Regions from separate parts of the Mesorhizobium sp. M8A.F.Ca.ET.208.01.1.1 genome, predicted to be linked through region 2. Evidence: predicted binding sites of a transcription regulator. Region 2 holds the regulator's gene; the other holds the start of a gene.
What was found. The regulator PhoB, encoded in region 2, activates phosphate uptake and scavenging genes when phosphate is short. The targets are predictions, from matches to a motif close to TGTCATNNANCTGTCAT.

Region 1: a site for PhoB is predicted at 8,654-8,670, ahead of EN851_RS01025 (esterase-like activity of phytase family protein). Genes of this name have one in related genera too.

What each region holds. Positions count from the first base shown of each region.
Region 1 covers NZ_SRUT01000001.1:207,320-219,319, forward strand. The annotation lists gene EN851_RS00980 (DapH/DapD/GlmU-related protein) at 1-461, shown strand, start outside; gene EN851_RS00985 (low affinity iron permease family protein) at 844-1,269, shown strand; gene EN851_RS00990 (SDR family NAD(P)-dependent oxidoreductase) at 1,273-2,139, opposite strand; gene EN851_RS00995 (hypothetical protein) at 2,277-2,558, shown strand; gene EN851_RS01000 (TMEM175 family protein) at 2,616-3,191, opposite strand; gene EN851_RS01005 (SH3 domain-containing protein) at 3,432-3,860, shown strand; gene EN851_RS01010 (MFS transporter) at 4,052-5,260, shown strand; gene EN851_RS01015 (MATE family efflux transporter) at 5,291-6,751, opposite strand; gene EN851_RS01025 (esterase-like activity of phytase family protein) at 7,072-8,541, opposite strand; gene EN851_RS01030 (FAD-dependent oxidoreductase) at 8,823-11,234, shown strand; gene EN851_RS01035 (trimethylamine methyltransferase family protein) at 11,248-12,000, shown strand, end outside.
Region 2 covers NZ_SRUT01000002.1:878,573-890,572, reverse strand. The annotation lists gene pstC (phosphate ABC transporter permease subunit PstC) at 1-913, shown strand, start outside; gene pstA (phosphate ABC transporter permease PstA) at 917-1,768, shown strand; gene pstB (phosphate ABC transporter ATP-binding protein PstB) at 1,765-2,568, shown strand; gene phoU (phosphate signaling complex protein PhoU) at 2,594-3,301, shown strand; gene phoB (phosphate regulon transcriptional regulator PhoB) at 3,320-4,009, shown strand; gene EN851_RS14795 (ROK family protein) at 4,275-5,519, opposite strand; gene xylF (D-xylose ABC transporter substrate-binding protein) at 5,783-6,823, shown strand; gene EN851_RS14785 (sugar ABC transporter permease) at 6,965-8,317, shown strand; gene EN851_RS14780 (ATP-binding cassette domain-containing protein) at 8,328-9,152, shown strand; gene EN851_RS14775 (CHASE domain-containing protein) at 9,302-10,942, shown strand; gene EN851_RS14770 (YMGG-like glycine zipper-containing protein) at 11,079-11,324, opposite strand; gene EN851_RS14765 (hypothetical protein) at 11,408-11,734, opposite strand; gene EN851_RS36295 (hypothetical protein) at 11,840-12,000, opposite strand, start outside.

The DNA.
Region 1 (12,000 bases), on a different contig from region 2:
TCGGCAAATTCTGCTCGATCGCCGCCAACAGCCGCATTAATGCGCTGGAACATCCGATCGAGCGGTTGACCCAGCACAAGGTCAGCTATCGGCCGAACGAATATTTTCGCTGGCTGGGCGTCGATGCGGCATTCCGCGAGCGGCGGCGCTCGAAGGCCGTGACCATCGGCCATGATGTCTGGATCGGCCACGGCGCGGTCATCTTGCCTGGCATCGCCATCGGCAATGGCGCGGTCATCGGCGCCAATGCGGTGGTGACGCGGGACGTGCCGTCCTACACCATCGTCGCCGGCGTGCCGGCGAAGCCGATCAAGCCGCGCTTTGCCCCCGAAATAGCGGCGCGCATCGATGCTCTCGCCTGGTGGGACTGGCCGGTCGAAAAACTCGCCAGGGCGGTTCCCGACATGCAGGCGATGCCGATCGAGGCCTTCCTCGACCGCTGGGAAAACGACGCCGTTTGAGTTCCGGCAGAGAACGGCAGGGCCTGGCCGTCGCGACCGTGCAGAGTATCAACAGGCCAATGCCTTGCGGGTAAGTGAAGCGGCCGGCTGTCTGGGTGCGAGTTGGCTCTTCGGGGAACTATTCTTCGCGCTTTCCGGAATGAAGCCCCTTCCGCCATGCGGGGGTGGCGCGGCGGAAGGGGCTGGAGGTAAACCGCTGTGAAGCGGAGGAACAGGCTCTTTGCCTGCACGGTTACCATGACATTGAACCGATAAGGTGTGTTTTGCGCCGAATGCGCGCTGAGCGTGCATTCAATTGCGCCGGTTACATTCGGTTCTCGATGGGAACCCAAAGGTCCGCCGCTTGTTTCTCAATGCCGCAAACATTGAGGGCGCTCGATACATGGAAAAGCTTTTCACCAAGGCCGCCAACTGGGTCGCCCATATAACCGGCCTGCCGCTGACCTTTGCCGGCTGCTGCCTGGTCGTCATCGTCTGGGCGGTTAGCGGGCCGGTCTTTGGTTTCTCGGACACCTGGCAACTGGTGATCAACACCGGCACGACCATCATTACATTCCTGATGGTGTTCCTCATCCAGAACACCCAGAACCGTGACGGCGCGGCGATCCAGGCCAAGCTCGACGAATTGATCCGGGTCAGCGAGGGCCACAACAACTTTATCGGCATCGAACACCTGACCGAATCCGAGGTCGAGGAGATCCGCGCCAAATGCGAGCGAGCCGCTAAGCGGCACGACGAGAAGATCGCAACCACGGCGGCAAAGAAGGCGGTTGCCCAGAAGCGAGGCGCGAAAAAGAGCGTGGCTTGAAGCTCAGCCTTTCATGAACGCCGCGAATGCGTCCTTGTGGTCGGGATGCCAGCGCGACAGGGCAGGACGGTTTTCGATAATGTCGCCGATTGCCCAGGCCATGCGCTTTTCGTCCAGCGGCCGCGCCGCCTCATTGTCCGGGCACAGGATGTAGAAGTCGCGCCTGACCAGCGATTCCAGCATGAAATCGACGACCTGTTCACCCGTCCAGGCGCCAGCGGGCTTTTCCGTCGCGCCTTCGGTGAGGCCGGTATAGGTGAAGCCGGGGATGAGCAGATGCGCCGACAGGCGGCCGCCGGGCTCGTTCCTTAGCGCGTGCGCCAGGCCTTCGGTAAAGGTCTTCACGCCAGCCTTGGAAACATTGTAGGCGAGGTTGCCGGGCGGCGTGGTGATGCCTTGCTTGGAGCCGGTGTTGACGATCAGGCCCGGCTTGGCCGCCGCCAGCATGCGCGGCGCGAAGGCTTCGACGCCATGCACGACGCCCCAGAAATTGATGTCGAGCAGCCGCTTCCAGCCATCGCGGTTTTCCCAGGGCTTTCCAGGATTGTCGCCGACGCCGGCATTGTTCATCAGCAGCGAGACCTCGCCAAAGGCGCCGAATGCCCGGTCGGCGAGGCGATCGACCTCATCGGCCTTCGAAACGTCCGATGCAACCGCAAGCACGGCGTCGTCGCCGGCGATGGCGGCAACGGCCCGCGAGGCATCGTCGAGGCGCGGACCAGCGATGTCGGCGAGCACGATCTTCATGCCCATCAACGCCAGCCGTTTGGCCGCCGCGAGGCCAATGCCGCTGGCGGCGCCGGTGATGACGGCGGTATTGCCTCGGCCAAGCGCTGGCAGGGCAGTCTGGATCTCGGCGTCGGGGATCATCGGCGGTGGTTTCCTTTTTTCGAACGGCGCCGAACTTAGCGCCGGAACGGGCTTGTGCAAGCCTTTGTGGGGGCTCGTCGGGTTGACCAGTCCGGTCGTGGCTGCGCATGCTGTGACGCCAAAAGGGAGATTTCCGATTGACGGATTGGGTTGCAATTCTGAAGGAGCAGACCGCCACCGGCGACCAGATGGGACGCGAGGTGCCACAGATGCTGGCCAACCCGGATATCAGCGAAGCTCAGGTGAAAACCTTGTTCTCCGCACTGGAAAAGCAAGCGGAGTTCGTCGAGAAACTGCGCATGGCGCTGGAGAAGTTCGGCCATGATTTCTCGATCATCAAGGCGGCGGAGCGGCTGGAAGAGCGCTACGCCGACCTTGCCGCTTCCGTGGCGGAGAAGCTGAAAGCGATGCGCGGTTAAGCAAGTCCAGGAAAGTGTGAGGTGGTTTTCCCTCAGGAATTGCGCCGGACAAAGAAGCTATTTTTCCAATACCCGTGCAAAGCGGGTGTCCGGCACCAGCCAAACCAGGGCGACGGCAACATAGAGCGCCACGCCGATCCACCGGTCGAGGAAGGTCAGCCCAACGGCCGCTACGTAGACGGCAAGCGAAATCCTTCCCTTGCGGTCGCGACCGATGGCCTTGGCGAATCCGGTATCCGGCCCATGCAGCCGATGCAGTGCAATCACCAGCATGCTGTAGGCGGTTGCACACATTACAAGGTCGAAACCGTAGACCGCGACCGGCACCGTGGCGAAATGGTTCTCGCCCATGAAGGCGGTCGTCACCGGCATTAGGGATAACCAGAACAGCAGATGCAGGTTCGCCCACAGCACGTGGCCGTCGACACGCTGCACGGTGTGGAACATGTTGTGCAGATTGTTCCAGTAGATGCCGACATTGATGAAGGAGAGCACGTAGCACAGGAAGATCGGCCACTGCGGCAGCAGGGCCGAAAAATCCTCGCCCTCCGGTACCTTCAGGTCCAGCACCATGATGGTGATGATGATCGCCACCACACCGTCGGTGAATGCCTCGACCCTGCCTTTGCCCATGATCACTGCCTCGGTCCGCGACGAATTGCCGAAAGATAGTAAATCGTTAGCGGATGTTGGCGCGCCGATAAACGGCGCACGAAAAAATCCTCAACTATATCAGGGGAAACCATACGCCCGGACCGGTGATCGTGGTGGTTGGCGTTGGCCACTTGTTGACTTTTCTTGGCGCTGCCTCTCCCCTTGCGATGCAGTCCCGGCCGAAGCAGTCGAACGGCCGGCGACCGAATGGAGGGACTGATGAAACTTCGATTTCTGCTTGCGATAGCGACCATTCTGGCCGCCGTCTTGGGGACGTCCGCCGCCGCCTTCGCCTACGGCGCCCATACCACGACCAGCCTCAACGTGCGCACCGGGCCTGGCGCGGGATACGCCAAGGTCGGGACGCTGCCGGCCGGCTTCAGGGTCGACGTGACCGGCTGCCAGCCTGGCTGGTGCAGGATCCATGGCGGCGGTTGTCAGCGGCTGGGCCAGTTCCGGCTATCTCTCGCGGACCCATGTCGTGCATCCGCCGGTCATCATCGTGCGCCCGCCGCATCGGCCGCCGCACTGGCACCATCGGCCTCATCACCGTCCTCCGCACCACCGCCCGCCGCACAAGCCGCGTCCCGGCAAATGCAAGATCGCGCCCGGCTTTCCCTGCAAGTAGGCCCGGTTTCCTGCAAATAGACCGCTTGCATCCAATACGGCACGAAGGGATGCCGTGACTGATCGGGGCCGCTGGCCCCGATCAGCGTTTTTGGCAATGGGCCTGGTGGGGCAAGGCCCACCGTGGTGTCAGGAGCGTGGCCGTTCACCGGAACGCCTGTCGTAAGGGCGCGTTAACGTCGCGATCCCTGAAACTGGTGACGAGGTTGGCCATGGCCTTTCGCGATTTGGCGCAGACCCAGAACGAGGCCAGCGGCGACGTCCTCGCGATCCCGGCTGTCGCGGCGATGATCGCGGTGCTGTTTGCCGGCAGCACGGTGCTGACGCCTCTCTATATCATCTACAAGCAGCAATTCGGCTTTTCGCAGATCACTCTGACGCTGATTTACGCGGTCTATGTCGTCGGCAATCTCGGCGCCTTGCTGGTGTTCGGTGGCGTGTCGGACGTGGTCGGACGCCGGCCAGCAGCGCTGGCGGCGATGATTGTGGCCATTGTCAGCGCGCTTATCTTCCTGTTCGCCGGAAATGTCGTGTCGCTCGACGTGGCACGCATCCTGAGCGGGCTTGGTATCGGCATCGGCGCGGGGACCGGGACCGCCTGGATTGCCGAGCTTCTGCCGGCCGCCGACAAATCACGTGCCAGCATCATCACCACCAGCACCAACTTCCTCGGTCTCGGTTTCGGGTCGCTGATATCGGGCCTGTTGGCTCAATACGAGCCCTGGCCGCTGCGGCTGGTCTTCATCGTCTATCTCATGGCGCTCGCGGTGGTGGCGGTCCTGGTCTGGCGCACCCGTGAAACCGTGGCGAAACCGGGTGGCCTTGGGCGGATTTCGATGCGGCCGCACCTCTCCGTGCCTGAGAAGATACGCACGCGCTTCGTCGCGCCGGCGGTGACCGGTTTCGGCGCGATGGCGTTGGTCGGCTTCTATGCCGCGTTGGCGCCGAGCATCCTGGCGCAGCAGCTGCACGAGGCAAACCATGCCGTTGCCGGCGCTCTGTTCTTTGAACTGGCGATCGTCGCGGCGGCCAGCATCGTGGCGCTGATGCGTGTGCAGAGCAGCAAGGCCATGCTGGCCGCCCTGGCCTCGATGATCCCAAGCGTGCTGCTGGTGGTGGCGGCGCAGATGCTGGCCTCGATGGCATTGATGATCGTGGCGACGGCCTGCTGCGGTGTCGTGGCCGCCCTTGGCTACCGGGGCGGCCTGCAGGTGGTGAACGAGATCGCGCCGCAGGATCGCCGTGCCGAAGTGGTGTCCAGCTTCTTCGTCTGCTGCTTTGTCGGCAACGCCCTGCCTGTCATCGGCATCGGCGTCGTGTCGACCTATGCCAACCCTGTCGCGGCGAGCCTGGCCTTCGCGGTCATGATCATCGTGTTCGCGCTGGTGGCGCTTGCCTTCGGGCTCAGGCAAAGACGCTGAGACAGCCGTCAACTGGCCGGCAGCCGTGCTTCAGCCGTGCGGCGTTTCAGGCGTCATGTTCGCGCGCTGGCGCGGCATGCCAAGGCCGGTGTCGGGCGGTTCGCCGGCAGCCGGCCTGTTCTCGATCATGTGCAAGCTGCGCCAGCCGCCGAAGCGGTAGTAGGCCGCGGCCAGGACCAGCGAGGCGATCGAACCGGCCGGGAAACTCCACCACAGTGCTTCCTCGCCGATCACGCCGCGCATGTAATAGGCGAAGCCGGTGCGCACGATGAGCACCGAAATCACCAGGATGATCAGCGGCGGCATCACGGCCCCCGTGGCGCGCACCGTGGCGAACACGACGATGGTGATGCCGAACAGGACGAACGACCAGGATGCGACGGTGTTGATGTGGGCGGCGATATCGATGGCGGCGCTGTCACTGCTCAGGAACAGGCCCAGGATCGAGCGGTCGAAGACCCATAGCAGCGCGACGAGGGCGCCGGTCAGGACGAGATTGAAGCCGACGCCGGAGGCGGCAACGCGGCCGATCCGGTCCCAGCGGCCCGCGCCGACATTCTGCGCCGCCATCGAAGAGACCGCGGCGCCGATGGCGAGTGCCGGCATCTGGATGTAGGTCCAGAGCTGCGCGGCGATGCCGTAGGCGGCGGCAACCTGCGAACCATAGGAGTTGACGATGCCCATCACCGTCAGCGCCGCCGCCGAGATGACGATCATCTGCAGGCCCATCGGCACGCCCTTGAAGACGACGATGCGCAGCAGCGCCGGATCGGGGCGCAGCAGAGCGAGATTGGCGCCGGCCAGCCGCAACGGATGCTTGCGCGCGTAGAGCACGACTAGGATGGCGATGACGCTCACGGTCTGGCCGATCAGCGTCGAGGTGGCGGAACCGGCGATGCCGAGTTCGGGAAACGGGCCGATGCCGCGGATGAGCAGGGGATTGAGCACAATGTCGAGCACCACCGCCAGCGCCATGAAGATGAAGGGCGTGCGGGAATCTCCGGCACCGCGCAGCACGGTCATGACGAAGGACAGAAGGTTCATCATCGGCACGGCGACGAAGATGATGCGCAGGTAGGAGCGCGCCAGCGGCAAGGCGTCGGCCGGCGTGCCAAGCGCGCCCAGGATGGTATCGACCCAGATCCAGCCGCAGACCGCGAAGACCACCGAAACGAGGAAGAAGAAGGTGGCACTGGTGCCGACGATGCGGCGCGCCTCCGGCAGGTCGCGGGCGCCGACCGACTGCGCCACCAGGATGGTGGCCGCCATGCCGATGCCGAACACCGTGCCGAGGATCAGGAACAGAACGAGGTTGGCGTTGGAGGTCGCGGTCAGCGCCGATTCGCCGAGGAATCGGCCCACCCAGACGGCATTGACCGAGCCGTTCAGCGATTGCAGCACATTGGAGCCGAGCACCGGCAGGGCGAACAGCAGCAGCGTGCGCGGGATCGGGCCGCTGGTCAGGTCGCCGGTGCGCCGACGCGCGGGCATTTTTTCGTCCATGGCTAAGGCCTATCTCGAGTCCGGTGCGCGATGATCGCAGATTCAACCGGACAGGTCGATGTAGGCGGACGGTCCAAGGCGTTCGCGCCATGATGGGACATCATCGACCTCGACAGCCGGGTCAACGGAGCCCGCCCAGGTCTTCGTGCGGCCCAACCTGTCGGCCGCCGGCAAGATCATGGCCGTGTCGAGCAGGACGGCCAAGCCGATCGATGCGGGCGTGCCGAAGGACGCCGAGTTCTTGAAGTAACTGCCTTCACGACCTGCTCAGGCGGACGCGCCAGGCGCGCCCGCTTGTGCGGTGATCGTTACTTCTTGCCGAGACCCGGCAGCGTCACCCGATAGACCAGGAACATGGTGTCGACATCGGCGCCGTCATCGGCCTTGTAGGGGGCGCCGACCTGGAAGCCGTCCTGGGCGAGGAAGTCATTGTCGTTGCCGACGAACAGGAAATAGTCGTCGGGCAGCTTCGGATCGAGGACGCTGGCGACCGACATCGCTTCCCACTTTTCCGAGAGCTCATTGTGGTCCTTCGCCCCACCATTGTGCAGGCCGAAGCGGCCAAGCTCAGCGGCGTCGTTGATGTCGATGAACGGTGTCAGCTTGGCCGGCGTCACCGACGGGTCGAGCACGCCCTTGGGCGCGACCGGCTTGTCGGCGGCATCGAAAGGCCCGCTGGCGATGTCGGTCGCGCCGGACAGGTCGACGATGTTGATCTGGCGGTAGAGTGACGCGTCACCCTTCTTCAGGCCCTGGCCGTTGCCGCTGTCGCGCGCCAGCATCAGGAAGGACGTGTCCGAAAGCGCCACGATCTCGCTTTGCGCGGCGACCTTGGTCTTGCCCTTGGCATCCTTGAACACCGGCAGCGGCACGACATATTCATGCGCGAGCTTCAGATGGGCGAGGTCGGAGGCATCATAGACCAGCGCCCGGGTGTTCTGCCGTGTCGAGGGTGAATCGCCGCCATCCTGCCTCGGAGCCGACTGCAGCACGGCGATCAGGAACTTGCCGTCCGGCGTCATCGCCATGCCTTCGAGGCCCTGGTTGTTCTGGCGTCCGGTTTCGGGATCCTTCGGATCGGGGTCGGCGGCGCCCGGGCCGGGATTGTCGGAGGAGAAGTTCGGTGTCCCCTTGCGCATCGGAACGAGGGCCGCCGGCGGCTGGGTCGCCGACATCAGGCGGCCTTGCGCGGAGAACCTGTAGATGTTGGGGCCGTACTCGTCGGAGATGAACATCGAACCGTCGGGCAGCCGCACGATGGCCTCATTGTCGAGAGCGAGCTTGCCGTTGGTGGCGACGGGCAGCATCGGCATGTCGCCGGCGGCCGGGCGCACATCCGACAGCGGATCGAGCCCGGTGGCATCGGCGCCCTTGTCGTCAGTAAGAAGCATCGTGTCGGCAAGCGTCGCCTTGACGCCCTTCTGCTCCTGGCCGGCGGCGGGAGCAGCGCCCGGCGCGACAGGCGTGAACTCGATGCCGATGGTGTTGAGACGCGGCCGGTAGTCGGTGGTGCCGGCGACATTGTAGCCACGGTCGGGCAGGAGCCAGAGCGATCCCTTGTAGGTGCCCGCATCATGCGTCCAGCCGGATGTGTCGATCGCCATGCCGGAGCCCGAGCCGAAGGTCTCGCCGAACTTGTCGCGCTGGTCGGCCGGGATGCGGCCGACGCCGACCAGGCCCTTGTTGACGTAGGCCACGCCGTCGGCAAGCGCCGGGGTGAGAGCGGTGAACAAGGCCAGCGCGACGCCGAGCGAGGCGGTTCGGTGCAGGTGTTTCATGGACAATCCTCTTTGTGACGAAGCATGCCGGAGCGGCCGAAGGACAAACGGAAAGAGGTGCCGCATCGATGATGCCGCGCATGCCTCCCCGAAAGCGATCTAAGGCGTCAACATGATGCTTGCGTGACAGTGCGCGACGCCGACCAGCGGCGATCTCCAAGTGCCGATGAAAACGCTGGACGGCATGAGATTGTTGACCGTCCATCTGCAGTATTCAGCGTACTAGACACTTATGTACAGCGCGTATATGGTGCTGCCTCTGACAGACCGGGAGGGAAGCCTTGAAGTCGCACTACCGCGCAGTTGTCATTGGGGGTGGCGTGGTGGGCGCCTCGGTGCTCTACCACCTGACGCGGTTCGGCTGGAGCGATGTGGCGCTGATCGAGCGCGCCGAACTGACCGCCGGCTCGACCTGGCACGCGGCGGCCGGTTTCCATGCGCTCAACGCCGATCCCAATGTCGCTGCGCTGCAGGACTACACCATCAACCTCTACCGCGAGATCGAGGCCGAATCCGGCTGGGATATCGGGCTGCACATGACCGGCGGCGTCAACATCGCCAGTGATCCGGCGCGCTGGGAGTGGCTGAAATCGGCGTGGGCGGTGTTCCAATCGGTTGGCATTGAGACCGCCCGGCTGGTTACGCCCGACGAGATCAAGGCGATCTGCCCGATCGTCGACGTCACCGGCGTGCTCGGCGGCCTGCACGATTCCAACGAAGGTCATCTCGATCCCTACGGCACGACGCATGCCTATGCGGGTGCTGCCAAGAAGCGTGGCGCCGATGTCATCCTGCGTAACCGCGTGGTCGAGCTGAAGGCGCGCACCGACGGCCAGTGGGATGTCGTCACCGAGCAGGGCACCATCGTTGCCGAGCATGTCGTCAACGCCGGCGGGTTGTGGGCCAAGCAGGTCGGCCGCATGGCCGGCGTAGACCTGCCGGTGACGCCGATGGAGCATCACTATTTCGTCACCGAGGACATTCCCGAGATCGCGGCGCTCGACCGGGAGATCGGAATCGCCGTCGATCTCGACGGCTTCTCCTACCTGCGCCAGGAGCGCAAGGGCGTGCTGCTCGGCGTTTACGAGCAGAACCCGAAGCACTGGAACATGGACGGCGCGCCATGGGACTATGGCATCGAGCTGATTCCGGAAGACATCGACCGCATCAGCCCGGAACTCGCCAAGGCGCATGAACGCTTTCCCTGCCTGGCGACGGCCGGCATCCGCAAATGGGTCAATGGCGCCTTCACCTTCACCCCCGATGGCAATCCGATCGTCGGGCCGGTGCGCGGCGTGAAAAATTACTGGGTCGCCTGCGGCGTCATGGCCGGCTTCAGCCAGGGCGGCGGCGTCGGCAAGTCGCTGGCCGAGTGGATGATTTACGGCGAGCCGCAGGCCGACATCTTCGGCATGGACATCGCCCGCTACGGCGCCTTCGCCGCCAACCGCGAATATCTCAGGCAGACGACACGCCAGTTCTATTCACGCCGCTTCGTCATGACCTTTCCCAATGAGCGATTGCCGGCGGGCCGGCCTTTGAAGCGCCCGGGCGCCTATGACGGGATGGCTGCTGCCGGCTGCGAATGGACGGCCTCCTGGGGGCTGGAAATCCCGGCCTATTTCGCGCCGATGGGTTTTTGCGAGAACACGACGCTCAAGCGCTCCAACGCCTTCGACATCGTCGGCGACGAAGCGCTGCAGGTGCGCCGTGCCGCCGGCCTCATCGATATCTCGGCCTATTCGCGCTACGCGATTTCAGGGCCGGGCGCCGAGGCGTGGCTCGACCGGCTGCTCGCCTGCCGGCTGCCGAAAGCCGGCCAGGCGCGGCTGGCGCCCATGCTCGGGCCGGACGGGCGGTTGAAGGGCGATCTGACCGTCATCAACTGGGGCGGCGGCGACTATTGGCTGATGGGCTCCTATTATCTCCGGGAGTTCCACCTGCGCTGGTTCGAGAGACAGGCGCGAGAGGGCGTCACGGTCACCGACATTTCGGATGCCATGAGCGGCTTCCTGCTGACCGGACCGAATGCGCGCAAGATCCTGGAACGAACGACGCATCAGGACGTGTCGGGCAAGGCGCTGCCGTTCATGGCCTGCGGCGCGTTCGATGTCGGCATGGTGCACACGCGGGTTGCCCGTCTCTCCATCGCCGGCGAACTAGGCTTCGAGATCAGCTGCCCCATGACCATGCACGCCACATTGCGCGAAACGCTGCTTGCCGCCGGCGAGGACCTCGGCCTGGCCGAGATCGGCTATTACGCGCTCAATGCGCTCAGGCTGGAGAAGAGCTTCGGCATCTGGTCGCGCGAATTCACGCAGGGCTACACGCCCGGCCAGACCGGGCTCGATCGTTTCATCGCCTTCGACAAGGGCGATTTCGTCGGCCGCGACGCGGCGCTGAAGGAACGAGACGCCGGCGCCGCGCAGCGGATCGTGACGCTGGAGATCGACGCCGTCGATGCCGATGCCAGCGGCTTCGAGCCGGTCTGGCATGGCGGCCGGCGCGTCGGCTTCGTCACCTCCGGCGGATTTGGCTACACGATCGGCAAGAGCGTCGCGCTGGCGTTGGTGGACGACGATTTCGCCGGGGAGGGGACGGCGCTTTCGGTACACATTGTCGGCGTCGAACGGCCTGCGCGGGTCATCTCTGCCTCGCCCTATGATCCCCAGGGCAAGGCGATGCGGCAATGAGGAGGAACTTCCGATGATCGATGAGGCGGCACGAGACAGCAGGCGCGAACGCCGGCGCGGACGCACCGGCGAGGCGGGCAGCGAATCCAGCCGCAAGCCCAATTACCGGTCGCTGAAGAATCCATTCCTCCCGCAGCCGATCTTTTCCGACGACCAGGTGGCGTCGATCCACGACACGGCGCTGCGGGTGCTGGAAGAGCTCGGCATCAAGGTGCTGCTGCCGCAGGCGCGCGAAGTGCTCGCCCGCGCCGGCGCGCTGGTCGATCCCGAGACCGACATGGTGCGCATCGGCCGCGACATGGTGATGGCAGCCTTGGCCTCGGCGCCGCGATCGATCCACGCCAATGCAGGCGCGCGTGCTCGCGATCTGTTGCTCGAACTGGGTTCGATGACATTCCTGGCGGGCTCCGGCGCGCCCAATGTCACCGATCTCGACCGCGGCCGGCGACCCGGAACGCTGGTCGCTTTCGAGGAGCTCATCAAGCTGGTGCAGCATTTCGATGTCTTGCACATGCTGGGGCCGTGCATCGAGCCGCAGGACATCGACAACCGTTTTCGCCACTATGCCGTCAACCGGGCGCAGCTGACCCTGTCGGACAAATTCCCGTTCGTGTTCGCACGCGGCACGCCGCAGGTCGATGACAGTTTCGAGATGATCAGGCTGACCCGCGGGCTGTCCGAAGACGAGTTCCACTCCGGCGCGCATTGCTACACCGTCATCAACACCAACTCGCCGCGCCAGCTCGACATCCCGATGGCGCAAGGC
Region 2 (12,000 bases):
GACGGACACGATCTTCCATGCGGCGACCCGCGCCGCCGCGATCCTGGTTCTGGTCCTGCTTGGCGGCGTCGCCATCTCGTTGTTTGCCGGTTCCTGGCAAGCGCTCTCGACCTTCGGCTTCTCCTTTCTGACCACGGAAAGCTGGAACCCGGTGACCGAGAAATTCGGTGCGCTGGCGCCCATCTACGGCACCATCATCACATCCGCCATCGCCATCCTGATTGCCGTGCCGCTCGGCATTGGCATCGCGATCTTTCTCACCGAACTTTGCCCGCGCGCATTGCGGCGCCCGATTGGCATGGCGGTCGAACTGCTCGCCGGCATCCCCTCGATCATCTACGGGATCTGGGGCCTGTTCGTGCTGGCACCGTTCCTGCAGACGACGGTGCAACCCTTTATCATCTGGCTGTTCCATGGTGTTCCCGGGCTCAACAATCTGTTTGCCGGCCCGCCCTATGGTATCGGCCTGCTCACCTCGGCGATGATCCTCGCCATCATGATCCTGCCTTTCATCACCTCGATCACCAAGGACGTGTTCGACACCGTGCCGTCGGTGCTGAAAGAGTCGGCCTACGGCATCGGTTGCACGACCTGGGAAGTGACGCGGCGCGTGGTCATTCCCTATACCCGGATCGGTATCATGGGCGGCGTCATGCTCGCCCTTGGCCGTGCGCTCGGCGAAACGATGGCCGTCACTTTCGTCATCGGCAACGCGCACCGCATCTCGACTTCGCTGTTCGCGCCCGCCACGACGATCTCGGCGACCATCGCCAACGAATTCACCGAAGCCGTTGGCGATCTCTACACCTCCTCGCTGGTGGCGCTCGGCCTGATCCTGTTCGTCATCACCTTCCTCATCCTTGCCATCGCACGCTACATGCTGATGCGCATCGACGCCCGTACGGGAGCCTGACCGATGTCCACAGCCGCATCGCTTCACCAAAGCCGCAAGCGCAGGAATGGCGTGATGATGACGCTGTGCGTCGTCGCCGCCGGCATTGGCCTCGCCTGGCTGGCGCTTATCCTCGGCGCGCTGCTCTACAAGGGCCTGTCCGGCGTCTCGCTGGCCGTGTTCACCGAAATGACGCCTCCGCCCGGCGACGCCGGCGGCCTGCTCAATGCCATCTACGGCAGCGTGGTGATGACGATCATCGCCGTGATCGTCGGCACGCCGATCGGCGTGCTCGCCGGTACCTACATGGCCGAATACGGCCGCTTCTCCAAGCTCACCACCATCGTGCGCTTCATCAACGATATCCTGTTGTCGGCGCCATCGATCATCATCGGCCTGTTCGTCTACGAGCTGATGGTGCGGCCGATGGGACATTTCTCCGCCATTGCCGGCGCCGTTGCGCTGGCCATCCTGGTCATTCCGGTCGTGGTGCGCACCACCGAGGACATGCTCAACCTGGTGCCGAACGCGCTGCGTGAAGCCGGCACCGCGATCGGCGCGCCGCGCTGGGTGGTCATCAAATCTGTCGCTTACCGCGCCGCGCTCTCCGGCATCGTCACCGGCATATTGCTCGCCATCGCCCGCATCTCCGGCGAGACGGCGCCGCTGCTCTTCACCGCGCTCAACAACCAGTTCTGGTCGAGCAATCTCAACGCGCCGATGGCCAGCCTGCCTGTCACCATCTTCCAGTTCGCTCTCAGCCCCTATGAGGAATGGCAGCAACTGGCATGGACCGGCGCACTCATAATCACCCTGACGGTTCTCGGCCTGAGCATTTTCGCCCGCAGCCTTACCGGACGCAGAGAGGACAGATGAAACCGATGTTGTCCACCGAGTTGAACACGCCCGAAGTGGCCGTGGATAAGGCCAAGATCGAGGTCAAGAACCTCAACTTCTACTACGGCCAGTCGAAGGCGTTGAAGGATATCAGCCTGTCGCTGCCCGAGCGCAGCGTCACCGCCTTCATCGGCCCGTCGGGCTGCGGGAAGTCGACGCTGCTGCGCGTCTTCAACCGCATCTACGAGCTCTACCCGAAGCAGAGCGCCGACGGCCAGGTGCTGCTCGACGGCCAGAACATCCTCGACCGCTCGCAGGATCTCAATCTCCTGCGCACCAAGATCGGCATGGTGTTCCAGAAGCCGACGCCGTTCCCGATGTCGATCTACGAGAACATCGCTTTCGGCGTCCGTCTCTACGAGAAGATCAGCAAGTCCGAGATGGACGGCCGTGTCGAACAGGCGCTGAAGCGCGCGGCATTGTGGACCGAGGTCAAGGACAAGCTCAACGCCAGCGGCCTCAGCCTGTCGGGCGGCCAGCAGCAGCGTCTTTGCATCGCCCGCACCGTGGCGGTGAAGCCGGAAGTCATCCTGCTCGACGAACCAGCCTCGGCGCTCGATCCGCTGTCGACCGCCAAGATCGAGGAACTGATCGACGAGCTGCAGGCCGACTACACGATCGTCATCGTCACCCACAACATGCAGCAGGCGGCGCGCGTGTCGCGCCAGACGGCGTTCATGTATCTGGGCGAACTGGTCGAATTCGACAAGACCGAGAAGATCTTCACGTCGCCTCGCGAGAAGCGCACGCAGGACTACATCACCGGCCGCTTCGGCTGATATCACGCATACGAGGACCAGGATCATGGCCGAACACACAGTCGCAGCCTTCGATGAGGATCTCGGACAGATCAGCAGGCTGATCAGCGACATGGGCGATCTCGCCGGCACGATGGTCGGCGGCGCCACCAAGGCTCTGCTGAATTCCGACAACGCGCTGGCACAGCGCGTCGTCTCCGACGACGCCATCATGGATGCGCGCCAGCGCGAACTCGACGACCGCGCCATCACCCTGATCGCCAAGCGCCAGCCGATGGCCGACGATCTGCGTCATGTCGTCGGCTCGATCCGCATGGCGGGCGACCTCGAGCGCATCGGCGACCTTGCCAAGAACATCGCCAAGCGCGTCGGTTCCGTCGGCCTCACCGCGACGCCGCGCGACCTGTCGCACTCGATCGATTCCATGGCGCAGCTGGTGCTGATCCAGGTGCAGGGCGTGGTCGAGGAATATGCGGCCGGCGATGCCGCCGCCCTCGCCAAGCTCAGGAATGACGACGAACGCATCGACGTCAAATACACCTCGGTGTTCCGCGAACTGCTGACCTACATGATGGAGGATCCGCGCAACATCACGGCTTGCACGCATCTCTTGTTCTGCGCCAAGAATCTCGAGCGCATCGGCGACCATGTGACCAACATCGCCGAGAATGCGTATTATGTGCTGACCGGAACGCAACTGCCCGCCAATCGTCCGAAGCAGGACGAGACGGCGATGTCGGCGCCGGCGGCTTGACGATAGGATGATCTGCCAATGATCGCGCCACGCATCATGGTGGTGGAGGACGAGGAGCCGCTCGGCGTGCTCCTCCGCTACAATCTGGAATCGGAAGGCTACCAGGTCGAGGTGGTGCCGCGCGGCGACGAAGCCGAGATCCGCCTCCAGGAGAATGTGCCCGACCTCCTGGTGCTCGACTGGATGGTGCCGGCTGTTTCCGGCATCGAACTCTGTCGGCGCCTGCGAATGCGGCCCGAGACCGAGAGGTTGCCGATCATCATGCTGACGGCGCGCGGTGAGGAGAGCGACCGCGTGCGTGGCCTTTCGACCGGCGCCGACGACTATCTGGTCAAGCCGTTCTCGACGCCGGAATTCATGGCCCGGGTCAAGGCGCTGCTGCGTCGCGCCAAGCCGGAAGTGCTGTCCAGCGTGCTCAAGGTCGGCGACATCGTGCTCGACCGTGAATCGCACCGGGTCTATCGCAAGAAGAGCGAAATCCGGCTCGGACCGACCGAGTTCCGGCTGCTCGAATTCATGATGCGCCATCCCGGCCGGGTGTTCTCGCGCAGCCAGTTGCTCGACAATGTCTGGGGCGAGACGATCTATATCGACGAGCGCACGGTGGACGTGCATGTCGGCCGGCTGCGCAAGGCGGTCAACAATGGCCGCATGCCCGACGTCATCCGCACCATTCGCGGCGCGGGCTACGCGATCAGGGAAGACTAGGTCGAGGGCGGCTACGCCCCTGACTTCGTCATCCACGAGCGGAGCAAGGAGCGAAGCGACGCGGCGCAGACCCGAGGATCGATGCCGGGACCTCGACGCGTCGCCGCAGTGCAGAATTCTGCACCGTTGCACTCTACGATCGAGGTCACGGCATGGATCCCAGGGTCTCCGCGACGCCGCTTCGCGGCTGCTCCGCCCAGGGATCACGACCTTGAGGGCGCTCGGCCAACCTCCAGCATTGGTGGTGATTCACCGGAGCGTTCGCTCAGGCCACGCTCTTCCCAGCACTGCCTCTCGCCTGCACGCCCGGCGCGAAAATCTCCTGGTCGACGAAGGTCAAGGCGCGCATGGCGCAGCCTTCGCGAATGAGCGGCAGTTCGTTCGGCTCGGTGTCGAAGGAAATCGATTCCGAATGCTGGCCGCCGGCGGTCTGGGCGATGGCCTCGCGCAAGGCCGGCTCGATCAGATCGAAGGCGGCGGCACTGACACCGACCATGGCGACCGGCGCCGGGTCGATCAACGCGAACAGGCTGCCCAGCCCATAGCCCAGCGCCTCGCCCGCCTTGCGATAGGCTTCGCGCTCCGGTCCGTCTTTCTCCCTTGCCGTCGCGGCGAGTGTCCGCATCTGCGCGTCGCTGACATCGGCGACCGGTTCGGCGTCCTCGCCAAGCTGCCTGGCATTACGCCAGATGGCATAGTTGCCGGCGTAGGCCTCGACGCAGCCGCGCCGCCCGCAACGGCAGAGCGCGCCGCCCGGGCGATGGATCATGTGGCCGAATTCGCCGCCCGATGAATGGGTGCCGGTGAACAGTTCGCCCTTGAGCACCAGGCCCATGCCGATGCCGTGCGAGAGCAGGATGGCGATGAAGTCGTCGCGGTAGCGTTGAGGGTCGCGCCAGCGCAACGCCACCGCCATCATGTTGCAGTCGTTCTCCATGGTGGCGGGGATGCCGAATTCGGCTTCGAGTATGTCGGCGAAGGCAATGTCCGTCTGCGGCGTGATCGGCGACCACAGCATGGCACGCGCCTTGGTGTCGGTGATGCCCTGGATCGCCAGCGCGATGCGGGCAACACTGCGGATATCGAGATCGGGGTCCTCGATGCGGCGGCGCACTATTGCCGTGCATTCGCCGATCAGCGCCTCGCGCGACATGGTCAGCGTGTCCAGCCGGCGCTGCTCCTCGGCGACCACCTGGCCGGCATAATCGATGACGGCGACGGATAGGAAATTCAGCGACAGCACCACGGTCATCACAGCCGCGGCCTCGGGGTTGAGGCCGAGGCCAACCTGCGGCCGGCCACGTTTGAGTGAGCCGGCCTCGTTCGGCTTGCCTTCGGTCAGGATACCTTCGCCGATCAGGTCGGCGGATATCGCCGATATGGTCGAGTGGCTGAGGCCAGTGGTGGCGGCGATCTCGGTGCGCGAGGGCTGACCATCCCGGCGCACGGCTGCAATCACCATTGCGCGGTTGCGCCGGCGCAGATCGTCGTGGCGGATTCCCACCGACATGCTTTCCCTCCCGGTTGCCGCGGTTCTTGATCCCCCTCGAATACCTCCGGCAACAGGGTCAAACACTGGCAGAAGCGGCCGGTGCTGTCATTTATTTATTGCGAGGCTCGAAAAAAATTTCTGGCACCTCAAAATCCATCAGAATCGATGTTGACAGTGTTCTGGCGATGGACCAGTGTTTTTTCGAGGCTCGAAAAAATAGAGCCTTTGTGCCGGCCTTCGGGCCAGTTTGGTCGCGCCATACGCGGCGCAGGGAGGATATCATGAAGAGATTCACAGCCGCCATCCTGGCGGGTGTCGCCATGTCGCTGACACTGGTGTCGGTCGCGCAGGCGAAGGACAAGGTCATCGGCGTTTCCTGGTCCAACTTCCAGGAAGAGCGCTGGAAGACCGACGAGGCCGCCATGAAGAAGGCGATCGAGGCCGCGGGCGACAAGTACATTTCCGCCGATGCGCAGTCCAATCCCGGCAAGCAGCTGACCGATGTCGAGAGCCTGATTTCGCAGGGCGCCAATTCGCTGATCATCCTGGCGCAGGATGCCTCGGCCATCGGTCCGGCGGTGCAGAAAGCGCTCGACGAGGGCATTCCGGTCGTCGGCTATGACCGCCTGATCGAAAACAAGGACGTCTTCTACCTGACCTTCGACAACAAGGAAGTCGGCCGCATGCAGGCCCGCGAAGTGTTCAAGGTGAAGCCTGAAGGCAACTACGTCTTCATCAAGGGCTCGGGTGCCGACCCGAATGCCGACTTCCTGTTCTCGGGCTCGATGGAAGTGCTGAAGGAAGCCATCGACTCGGGCAAGATCAAGAATGTCGGCGAGGCCTATACGGACGGCTGGCTGCCCGCCAACGCCCAGAAGAACATGGAGCAGTTCCTCACCGCCAATGACAACAAGGTCGACGCGGTGGTCGCGGCCAATGACGGCACCGCCGGCGGCGTCGTCGCGGCGCTGACGGCGCAGGGGCTCGCCGGCACCGTGCCGGTCTCTGGCCAGGACGGCGACCATGCCGCGCTCAACCGCATCGCGCTCGGCACCCAGACCGTGTCGGTGTGGAAGGACGCGCGTGAACTCGGCAAGAACGCCGCCGAGATCGCCTCGCAGCTCGCCGACGGCAAGAAGATGACCGACATCGCCGGCGTGAAGGACTTCACGACGCCTGGCGGCAACACCGTCAAGTCGCTGTTCCTGACCCCGGTCGCCATCACCAAGGATAATCTCAACCTCGTCATCGACGCCGGCTGGATCAAGAAGGACGAAGTCTGCGCGGGCGTCGCCGCCGGCAGCGTTGCGGCCTGCAACTGAGTTTGACCGCTTGAAGAAATGAAGGCGCCGCGGCCCAAAGCCGCGGCGTTTTCTCAAAAAGATTTGTGTTTCCGCATCACGCGGATAGCTTCTAGGCTGGCTTCGGCATCCGCGTAGACGGCCAGCCGGTTGGAGGAAATCATGACCGATACGACGTCCAACCCGCAGGCCGATACCGCGCGCGCCTCGGAACTCGGCGCGGTCGCCCGGTTCCTGAAGGCGACCGAGATCGACACCCGCATGCTCGGCATGATCGGCGCCCTGCTGCTGATCTGGGTCGCGCTGCATGTGATTTCGAGCCTGCGTCTCGGCGTCAATCCGCTCGATTTCGACAGCCGCACGTTTCTCACGCCGCGCAATCTGTGGAACCTGTCGGTGCAGACGTCCGCGGTCGCCATCATGGCCTGTGGCATGGTGCTGGTCATCGTCATGCGCAACATCGACCTGTCCGTCGGTTCCGCCGAGGGCCTGATCGGCATGGTCATGGGTTTTGCGCAGGTGCATTTCCTGGTTCGGTTCGTGGGGCTTGAACTCGGCAACCCATGGATCTGGGTCCTGGCTCTGGTCATCGGCCTGGCGCTCGGCCTTTTGATCGGCGCCTTCCAGGGCTTCGTCATTGCCTATCTCGAAGTGCCGGCCTTCATCGTCACGCTGGGCGGCCTGCTGGTCTGGCGCGGCGCCGCCTGGTGGGTCACGTCAGGCCAGACGGTGGCACCGCTCGACGCCACCTTCCAGCTGATGGGTGGCGGCCCGGCCGGATCGATCGGCGCCACCTGGAGCTGGGTCGTGGGCATCGTCGCCTGCCTGGCCGTCGTGTTCGCGCTGTTCAACGGGCGCGTGCAGCGCAAGCGCTTCCGCTTCCCGCTGCGGCCGGTCTGGGCCGAGACGCTGCTCGGCGCCGTCACCTGCGCCGTCATCATGGGCGCGGTCTGGCTGGCCAACTCCTATCCATGGCCGATCGGCATCGTGAACCGCTACGCGGCCGCCAACAACATCACCGTACCCGAGGGCGGCCTGTTCATCGCCCACGGCATCGCGATACCGGTGCTGATGGCGGTCGCCGTCGGCCTGGTCATGACCTTCATCACCAACCGAACCCGTTTCGGCCGTTATGTCTTTGCCATAGGCGGCAATCCGGAAGCGGCCAATCTCGCCGGCATCAACACGCGCTGGATCACCATGAAGGTGTTCATGATCATGGGCGTGCTGGCCACGATCGCAGCCGCCATTTCGTCGGCCCGGCAGAACTCCTCCACCAATGTGCTTGGCACATTGGACGAGCTGCTCGTCATTGCCGCGGCCGTCATCGGCGGCACGTCGCTTGCCGGCGGCTCGGGAACGATCATCGGCGCCATGCTCGGCGCATTGCTGATGCAGTCGCTGCAGTCGGGCATGGTGCTGCTCGGCGTCGACTCGCCGCTGCAGAGCATCGTCGTCGGCGCCGTGCTGGTCATCGCGGTGTGGCTCGATACCGTCTATCGCAAGCGGGTTTAGGGATACGATCATGGCTGACAAAACCGCTCCCGCAACTGCCCCCGCAACCGCCCCCATGGGCACGCCGCTGGTCGACATGCGCAACATCTCGATCGCCTTCGGCGGCATCCGTGCCGTCGACGACGCGTCGATCGACCTTTTCCCGGGCGAGGTCGTAGCGCTGCTCGGCCACAACGGCGCCGGCAAGTCGACGCTGATCAAGATCCTGTCCGGTGCCTACAAGCGCGATGCCGGCCAGATCTTCGTCAATGGCGAGGAGGCAGCGATCTCCAACCCGCGCGACGCCAAGAAATACGGTATCGAGACGATCTACCAGACGCTGGCGCTGGCCGACAATGTCGATGCCGCCGCCAATCTGTTCCTCGGCCGCGAGCTGATGACCGCCTGGGGCACGCTCGACGACGTCGCCATGGAGGCCGAGGCGCGCAAGGTGATGGGGCGGCTCAATCCCCGCTTCCAGCGCTTTAAGGAGCCGGTGATCAAACTGTCAGGCGGACAGCGGCAGTCGGTGGCGATCGCACGCGCCATCCTGTTCAACGCCCGCATCCTGATCATGGACGAGCCGACGGCGGCACTCGGCCCCCAGGAAACGGCACAGGTCGGCGAACTGGTCAGGCAGCTCAAGTCCGACGGCATCGGCATTTTCCTGATCAGCCACGACATCCACGACGTGTTCGAGCTCGCCGACCGGGTTTGCGTGATGAAGAACGGCCAGGTGGTCGGCACGGCACGCACCACGGACGTCACCCAGGACGAAGTGCTGGGCATGATCATCCTGGGCAAATGTCCTCCAGGTGCCATACCGGGGCCGGGGGCGCTGAGGATCGCCGCCTGAGGCCGGCCGCAGGCCGGCCAGGCCGCTCGGGCACGCCCCGTTGCCGTTCACGTGATATGCCAGTGATCACGATGGCTTGGCCTGACCATTGTGTTGGCCCGGCGAGTTGCCCATAAAGGTCCTGTTTTGCTCATGGACCGCATCATCCGTTGAAGAAGCTTTTTCCAATCGTCGCGTTCATAGCCGTTGCATTGATCAGCATGACCATGGCGGGGTTCGCTTATTTCGCGACGCAGGAGGCCGCCCGCATTAAGTTCGAAGGGGCGGCCGATGACGCCCTCAACCGGATCGAGAGCCGCATCGACCTGCATCTGTCGCTGTTGCGCTCGACACAGGCCCTGTTCGATGCGCGCAACGGCGATATTTCCCAGAGCGAGTTCAAGGCCTTCTTCAAGGCGCTGGATATCGACAGCAATTTTGCCGGCCTGCGCGGCATCGGCTTCCTGCGGCTGGTCAAGACGGGCGACGAAGCCGCAGTGGAGCGCGACATCCTCCACGATTTCGGCGCCAGCCATCCGGTCTATCCGGATACGACGCAGCCCTGGCGCACGCCGATAGCCCTTTTCGAGCCGCTGGATCCGTCCAACCAGGCCAGCATCGGCTATGACATGTTCAGCGAGCCGGTGCGGCGCGTGGCGATCGAAAAGGCGATGGCCGACGACCAGCAGCATGCAAGCGGGCTGGTGCAGCTCGGCCAGGGCACGGGCGTCGCGCAGACCTTCACCGGGTTCCTGGTCTTCGTGCGGCTCAATGTAGAAACGGCGCCGGAGGTCATCAACGCATCGCGATCCTCGACCGCCGGCTTTCTCTATGCCGCCTTCCGGGCCCGGGACCTGTTCCAGATCGCGCTGAGCCGTGCGCCGCTGCTGCCGGTCAACACAGAGATTTACGACGGAGCGGTGAACGGCGACAATCTGTTGTTCCGCTCGGAGACGCCACCGGTTTCATCCCTGGGAGACCGGCTGCTGGTCACCCGCAAGATGACCGTGGCGGGGCGCCCTTGGACCGTTTTGTTCAGGCCGACCAGCGCCTTCTCGCAACCCTCGTCGCGCGCCATCCCCGTCATGCTGGGACTGTTCGGCCTGCTCCTGGCCGGTGCCATCGCGCTGGTGGCGCGCTACCAGGAGCGGGCCTATGACGCCGTATCGGCCTTGCATGAGACAACGGAAAAGAGCCTGCTCGAAAAGGACCTGATGCTGCAGGAGATGAAGCATCGCATCAAGAACTCGATCACCAGGGTGCTGGCGATCGCGCGGCAGACGGCGTCGCGGGCCACCGACGTCAATGAGTTCTCCGCTTCCTTCTCGGCCAGGCTGCAGGCGATGGCCGCCTCGCAGGATATGCTGACGCGCTCGCGCTGGCAGAAAGCCGACCTTGCCGATCTGCTGCGAATCGAGCTCGGCCAGGTGTTCGGCAAGGAACTGCCGGAGGGTCTCCTGTCAGGCCCGGAGGTGCTGCTCGACGAAACCACGACGCAGGCGCTTGGCCTGACCTTTCACGAACTCGCCACCAATGCGCTGAAATATGGTGAAGCCGGCAATTCCGCCAATTCCTCCAAGGGAGATTGGGCGCTGAAAGTGAACTGGTCGCTGGAAGGGCGTGGGCGCGAGCGGATGCTGGCGCTGAACTGGCGGGAAGTCGGGAAAAACAGGATCGAGGCGCCGGCCGTAACCGGATTCGGCACCAAACTGATCGACCTCAACGTCACGCGCGAATTGCGCGGCACGATCAAGCGCGATTTCCAGGCTGACGGCCTGAAGGTGGAAATCAGAATTCCGTTGGTCGGCTAAAATCCTGCCGGTCGCCAGCGTCGAACGCTAAGAAAATCCGGAGGCCGGACATGGCCCCCGGATCTGTATTCCATCAGAGCGGTTCAGCGTTTCATGGAATCGCCGAACAGCGCCTGGAAATGCTTCGATCGCTGAATTAGTTGCAGCGGGCCGTGTAGATCCGGCCGCGATGATCGCGATACTGGCAGTAGCCGTTGCGCAGGTTGCGAACCAGCAGGCCGGACCCGGCACCGACGGCCGCGCCGATCAGCGCGCCCTTGCCGCCGCCGACCAATCCGCCTACGCCCGCGCCGATCAAGCCGCCGCCGACGACGTCCTGCTCAGTCGTGGTGCAGCCGCTGACGGCAACCACCGCAACCATGGCAATAAGTATTTTCCGCATAGAGTCACTCCTCACTTGTGTCCACACTTTAGTAAGCTCCAACCGCCATTTAGCACGAAACGATGGCCTTTGCTGCTGCAAATTTATTGTTGGCTAAGGTGGTCTTTTTCTGGGCGGATCGTGTTCGATGCCATGACGAGGTTGGAAATCACCAACGAAGCGTCAAGGCTACCGTCTGGCCGCACCTTCCAGGCAATTTGATCGTAGTCGTCCTCCAGCGCGGGGTCGGCCGCGAGGCATTTGGCGACGATATGCTGCGCCTGTCCCTGTACGTCGCCCATCGCGAAGGGGCGCTCAGCGGTGCATTCGTCGGCTGTTGCAAAAACACTGACTGGGACCTGCAATTCCCGACATTCGGCCATCGAGTTCGAGCAACCGATCACCAGTAACAACGCGGCTATGTGTTCCATGACAGATGTTCCTCTGGCCGCAATAACGGCCAACATCGTCAAAAAGTTCCTGTCCTTCCAAGGGAGTTACGCGAATACTTGGATGACAACAGGGCAGGACCTAAGTCAGGTCGACTGCCAGACAACGACCAGCAACATTGTCACGGTCAAGGCAAGAAGGAGCCCCTTCGCCAAACCCTTATCTGCTCGAGGGGGTGTTTCTACGGAGGATTCGGCTTCCAGAAATTCGCCCATCGAAATACGTGCGGCTTGTTCCAGTCTGTTCA